DNA from 2 places in the Arthrobacter sp. KKT183 genome. Region 2 is predicted to be linked to the other one. Evidence: predicted binding sites of a transcription regulator. Region 2 holds the regulator's gene; the other holds the start of a gene.

Region 1 (3,203 bases), 1.8 Mb from region 2:
CCCGGTGGAACAGCCGACGGCCCGCGCCGTCGTCGGACCGGACCCAGACAACCGAGGAGTCATCGGCGTGATCTTCGAGTACGCCGGAGAACTGGTCTCCCGAGGAGTGCCGAAGGGTTATCTGCTGGCCGCGCCTGAGCGTCGAGAAGTCGGCAAGCGAGGAATGTTGCGAGGTCATTGGGGAAAGGCCTTCCTGAGAGTGTGACTGACGCCACACTAAGGGCCGTTCCTGAATGTTTGGTGAATGAAAACTGGGTAATCGCCCAAATGGACGCAAACGTTTATCGAAAAGATAGCTAAGCAAGCTTTCTATTCTGTTCTGCCTGTGGCACGCTGGCAGTACAAATGGCGGGACATACTGTCCATAGCTCGCAAGATCACGTGCCGGTGTCCGCCAGTCCGGCCATCTTAGAGGGGATAGTGCAATGGCATCAACACATTCAGGGTCGGGTGTAGGCACCCGGACAAACATTCAGAAGGCCGCACTCGCGGTAGGAGTGGTCTTCCTCCTGGTCGGCGTGCTGGGATTCATTCCCGGTATCACCAGCAATTACGACACGCTGCAGTTCGCCGGCCCCGAGTCCGAGGCGCAACTCCTCGGCCTGTTCCAGGTTTCGATCCTGCACAACATTGTTCACCTGCTGTTCGGCGTCGCGGGCGTCGCGATGGCAAAGACTGCAACCGGCGCTTACAACTTCCTGCTGTGGGGCGGCGTTATCTACGCGGTGCTCTTCATCTACGGGCTCATCATCCCGCATGATTCGGCAGCGAACTTCGTTCCGCTGGACGCGGCGGACAACATCCTCCATCTGGGCCTTGCCGTCGGCATGATTGCGCTGGCGCTCGCTCTTCGGGACAAGCACCGCACTGTCCGGGACCGGTAGTCCCGGCTCCAACCAACTACAAACAAACAGAACGACGACGGCGGGCCGCAACCTGCCGTCGTCGTTCTGTTTGTGCTGTGCGTAGCTCCGCTGACGATCTAGGCTTCCACAGCCCTGTCCGTCTGCACCGGCTGGGCGTCTTCGCCGGAAACGACCTCGATCTTGCGGGGCCTTGCGCGCTCGCTGACCGGGATGGTCACGCTGAGCACGCCGTTTTCATAGCGTGCCGAGATGGCATCAATGTCAATACCCTGCCCGAGGTTCAGTTGCCGAAGGAAGGATCCGCTTTCACGCTCGCGGGTCAGCCACTTGACTCCCTCTGCGTTCCGCAGGGTGCGCTCGGCGCGGATGGTCAACAGCTGGCCGTCGACGTCAATGTCAACAGATCCCGGATCAATGCCCGGGAGGTCAGCGCTCAGGATGTAGTGGTCACCCTCGCGGTACAGATCCATCGGCATCAGCCGCAGACCCTGGCGGGGATCCAAAAGTGCGCCGGCCACGCGGTCCAGTTCACGGAATGGGTCGAATTTCATTGCCATGATGGTTCACTCCCTGTGAGTCAGTAGTCTTTCTTCGGGTTGAGTCTGGTTCGCTCAACCTGCAAGTAGATTAGCACTCGCAGGAGGAGAGTGCTAACGGTTTATGTTCGCTCTGAACGAACTATTCGGAACACAAAAAAGCCCGCCCCGCATGCTGCGGGACGGGCTATGAACGGTGCCTGCGCGGGGCCTCGATCCCCGGGCCTTCCGCGTGTGAAGCGGATGCTCTACCAGACTGAGCTACACAGGCAAATAGTTCCCAGTCAGTTTAGGTCATTGGCAGACGGATGATGCAAACGCGGGGGTGCGGTAGATATTCGGGCGGACACTAAGTAGCCTGACTATTTGAGGCTATTCCACTTCTCGATGTCAGCGAAGGAGTTTGGCAATGGACGATGAGGACATTCTGGCGCGGATCCAGGCGCTGGTCGACAAGGAACACGAGCTGCGGGGTTCACCCTCGGGTGACGATGCTCCTGGCGAAGATCGACGCAGCAGCCTGCGGCGGGTCGAGGAACAGCTCGACCAGTGCTGGGACCTGCTCCGTCAGCGGCGGGCGAAGGAAGACGCAGGGGAAAGCCCGCAGGAAGCGGAGGCCCGGCCGATCGACCAGGTAGAGGGCTACCGCCAGTAAGCACATCGATTTGGCAGGACACGCCCCGATACCCCGTTGATAAGGGGCGTGTCCTGCCAACTCAACGAAAGGAATCTTCATGGACGACCTCAAAGCATTTGCACTGATCTGTACTCTCACCCCTTCGCCCGATGCCTCGAGCACCGATGTGATGGCCGACCACATCCTTGGCAAGCTCAAGGAGCAGGGGGTAACGACGTCGTCGGCCCGGGTAGTTGACCACAACGTTGCTCCAGGCGTGCAGATCGACATGGGAAACGGGGATGAATGGCCGCAGCTCCGCCAGCAGATCCTCGATGCGGACATCTTCCTCCTGTGCGCACCTATCTGGGTAGGGCACATGAGCAGCCTGGGACAGCGGGTGTTCGAACGGCTGGACGCCGATCTCTCCTCGACTGATGATGACGGCCGGCCCATCATGTACAACAAGGTCGCTCTGACCGCGGTGGTGGGAAACGAGGACGGCGCCCACCATGTCACTGCCGAGATGCACCAGGGCCTGAACGACATCGGCTTCACCGTCGCGGCGCAGGGCGGTGTCTACTGGGTCGGGGAAGCAATGCAGACCGTGGACTTCAAGGACCTGGACCAGGTACCTGATCCGGTTGCTTCCACAATTTCCTCCATGTCCGTGAACGCTGTCCACCTGGCGAAGTCCCTCAAGGCATCTCCCTACCCAGCTCCCTAGCATCGAGTTGGCAGGACACACCCCGAAAGGGGCCCCAAAAGGGGTGTGTCCTGCTCATTGACGGGTACTACAACGGAATAGGCGAGTCGCTTGAACGATCACAAGAACGATCACAAGAACGATGACGAAGCCCGACGGCGGGAACTCGGCGACAATGCGGGCCCGGTCGAGGAAGAGATCGAGGAATCGTTCGACCGCACAGTGGATGAAGGCGCACAGCGCCTGAACCGCACCTTCCCCGACGTACTCATCACCGGGCTCTTCGGAGGCTTCGAAATAGGGATCGGCGTGATCGCCTATCTGGCGGTGCTTCATGAAACCGACAACCACCTGCTCGCGGGATTGGCCTTCAGCGCGGGACTCATTGCGCTACTGCTGGCCAAGAGCGAACTCTTCACTGAGGGATTCCTGGTTCCCATCGCAGCGGTGACCGCCAAGCAGGCGAGCCTTGCGCAGCT
Region 2 (3,203 bases):
ACGCGCCCGAGCAGCGTCGGTTCGAGATCAGCGTAGGTGCTGACGCCGTTGAGGATGCGCTTCCAGCCGTTCGCGGCATCCGCCTGCGTGGAGTGCGGCCAGCCTAACCGGCTCAATATCCCCGTCTTCCAGTCCTCGCCGCGGGGTATTACCGGCCAGGCATCAAGACCAAGAGCACGCGGCTTCACAGCCTGCCACACATCGACGTAGGGGTGCCCGACAATCAGTACGTTCCCGGCGGCGCCCGCCACCGTCATCGCCCCGGCCGCGATCCGGGCTTCCTTGGTGCCGGGCAGTAGATGATCGACGAGGATACCCAGGCGGCGTCCGGCGGAGGGAGCAAAGTCCCGCACGGCTGCTGCCAGATCGTCTACGCCATGCAACGGCTCCACCACGATGCCCTCAACCCGCAGGTCGTCTCCCCACACCTTCTCCACCAGCTCGGCATCGTGTTTGCCCTCGACCCAGATCCTGCTGGCCCGAGCCGTGCGCGCCCGCGCTCCGGCAACCCGGACAGAGCCCGACGCCGTTCTCAGCTGTGCTGCTGACTGCGCGCGGGCAGGAATCAGTTCCACCGGCGAACCTTCATGGTGGAAGCCGAAGCCGAGCGGAAAAGTGCGTCGCTTGCCGCGGCGGTCCTCAAGGACCATCACGTGCATCCCACCTGCCTTCTCCGTGCGCAGGATCTCCCCGACGAATCCGCTCTGCACGTCTTCAAGGACGACGCCGGGACGGGCTTCGACCTTGGCGGCCGGGGCGGCCCGGGGTCCGGTAAGATCCTGTGCTCCCCACTCGTGATACGACATGTGACTTCGCTCGCTTCCACAAATCCCTGCCTTCGGAACAGGCAGAGCCAATGCTAACAATCGCCTCGATCGTATTAGACTTGGCACTTAGGTGTGTTGAGTGCTAACTCAGAAACAGGGCAGGAAAGTACATCGGAGGTGAACATGAGCGAACCCAGGCGGCTTGAAGTCCTGCGGGCCATCGTTGAGGATTACGTCCATTCCCGCGAGCCGGTGGGATCCAAGGCGCTGGTCGAGCGCCACAGGCTGGGCGTATCTTCGGCAACAATCCGCAATGACATGGCACTTCTGGAAGAAGAGGGCCTGATCACAGCCCCGCATACCAGTTCCGGCCGCATCCCGACCGACAAGGGTTATCGGTTGTTCGTCGACCGGATCGCCGAGGTCAAGCCGCTGTCGGCCCCGGAAAAGCGGGCTATCCGCGCACTCCTCGAGGGCGCAGACGATCTCGACGACGTCCTCGACCGCACCGTCCGTCTGCTCGCCCAACTCACCAATCAGGTTGCGGTCGTGCAGTACCCGCACCTGGGCACGGCGTCCGTCCGCCACATCGAACTCGTGCTGCTCGCTCCCGGTCGCGCGCTCGTGGTGCTGATCTCCACGAACGGCGCTGTGCAGCAGCGCGTAGTATCCGTGCCCGCCGAGGCACAGGAAAATGACCTGGCCGACCTGCGCCAGCATTTTCTGGAAAGGGTTTCCGGTGTTCGTCTGCCGTCGGTTCCCCAGGAACTCGGTGCGTGCATTGCGGATCTTCCCCCCTCGCTGCAATCTCTCGGCCAGGCAATTGGACACAGCCTGGAACAGTTGTCAGCCGCTAACAGGGAAGACCGGATCGTGCTGGCGGGCACGGCCAACCTCGCCCGCTCAACCCTCGACTTTCCTTTAACCATTGGTCCGGTCCTGGAAGCGCTTGAGGAACAGGTTGTCATGCTTCGGTTGCTTTCCGAGATGGGGCAGGATGCTCTGGGCATCTCGGTCCGCATCGGCCGGGAGAACCCGTATGGCGGTTTGGCCGAAGCCTCCGTGATTGCTACCGGCTATGGACCGGATTCACTGGCAAAGGTGGGAGTGCTTGGCCCCACGAGAATGGATTACCCGACCACCATGGCCGCCGTGAGAGCGGTGGCCCGCTACCTTTCCCGCATCCTCGATGAATCTTGACCGGATGACGGAGCCCATGAAGCCCAGCCGTTCACGCGGTGAGATAACAGGAAGTGATGTGCAGGAGTGAGTAATCACTACGAGGTCCTTGGCGTTGCACGCGACGCCAGCGGCGAAGAAATCAAGAAGGCATACCGGAAGCTTGCCCGCAAGCTCCACCCGGACGTCAACGTCGGCACGGAAGCAGCTGAGGAGTTCAAGCTCGTCACGCGCGCGTACGAGGTACTCTCGGATCCCCAGAAGCGGCGCGTCTACGACACCACCGGTAATGAAAACGGCACCGACAATGGATTCGGTGCCGGTTATTCCGGCTCGGGCTTTGCGTTCCAGGACATTTTCGAGACATTCTTCGGCGGAGGCGGTCCCAGCGGCCCCCCATCCCGAACCCAACGCGGTCAGGACGCGTTGATAGCCGTCCGGATCGATCTGAAGGATGCGGTCTTTGGTACCAACAAGAAGATCGAGGTAGATTCAGCGGCGGTGTGTCCTACCTGCGATGGATCCTGTACCCAGCCGGGTACTTCCCCGCGAACCTGTGATATCTGCGGCGGATCCGGTCAGGTGCAGCGTGCGGTTCGGTCCATCCTCGGTCAGGTAATGACGACGGCGACCTGCGGCACCTGCCAGGGGTACGGAACCGTCATCCCGCATCCCTGTAACGAATGCAATGGGGATGGCCGCATCCGTTCCCGCCGAAGCCTCACCATCAAGGTGCCCGCGGGTGTCGCTACAGGTACCCGTATCCAGCTCGCCGGCCAGGGCGAGGTCGGCACGGCCGGCGGTCCCCAGGGCGATCTCTACGTAGAGATTCGGGTCAACAGCGACTCGACCTTCCTTCGTGAGGGCGACGACCTTCACGCGACCCTGAGCGTGCCGATGACAGCTGCGGCCCTCGGCACCAACGTGATAATGAAGAGCTTCGACGGTGATCAGGAACTCACGATCAAGCCCGGCACGCAGTCGGGCGAAGTGATTACCCTTCGCGGCCTTGGGGTGACCCACCTGCGCGGATACGGCAGAGGGGACCTGCTGGTGCATTTGAGCGTGGAAACGCCGCGGAACCTCGACAGCGGACAGGAAGAACTGCTTCGGCGCCTTGCGGAAATGCGCGGCGAAGAATTTACCGAGGGCCAGCTGGCGAGCAGCGGATCAGGAGTTTTTGCCCGCCTTCGTGAACGCCTCGGGAATTTATAGCCGGGTTATCGGACAATGACCAACCAAGCCTTCTTCGGCGAT

The links. The regulator HrcA, encoded in region 2, represses chaperone genes, less so after heat shock. The targets are predictions, from matches to a motif close to TTNGCACTCGNNNNNNNCGAGTGCNAA.
Region 1: a site for HrcA is predicted at 1,494-1,520, ahead of ACZ2GY_RS00250 (Hsp20/alpha crystallin family protein). Genes of this name have one in related genera too.

The regions. Positions count from the first base shown of each region.
Region 1 is NZ_CM145770.1:46,961-50,163, forward strand. Features, by position in the region: gene ACZ2GY_RS00240 (hypothetical protein) at 1-178, opposite strand, end outside; gene ACZ2GY_RS00245 (DUF4383 domain-containing protein) at 426-884, shown strand; gene ACZ2GY_RS00250 (Hsp20/alpha crystallin family protein) at 983-1,423, opposite strand; tRNA gene ACZ2GY_RS00255 (tRNA-Val) at 1,600-1,673, opposite strand; gene ACZ2GY_RS00260 (DUF2630 family protein) at 1,812-2,057, shown strand; gene ACZ2GY_RS00265 (flavodoxin family protein) at 2,137-2,745, shown strand; gene ACZ2GY_RS00270 (formate/nitrite transporter family protein) at 2,836-3,203, shown strand, end outside.
Region 2 is NZ_CM145770.1:1,900,047-1,903,249, reverse strand. Features, by position in the region: gene ACZ2GY_RS09090 (DUF3097 family protein) at 1-806, opposite strand, end outside; gene hrcA (heat-inducible transcriptional repressor HrcA) at 951-1,967, shown strand; gene dnaJ (molecular chaperone DnaJ) at 2,034-3,161, shown strand; gene ACZ2GY_RS09075 (16S rRNA (uracil(1498)-N(3))-methyltransferase) at 3,177-3,203, shown strand, end outside.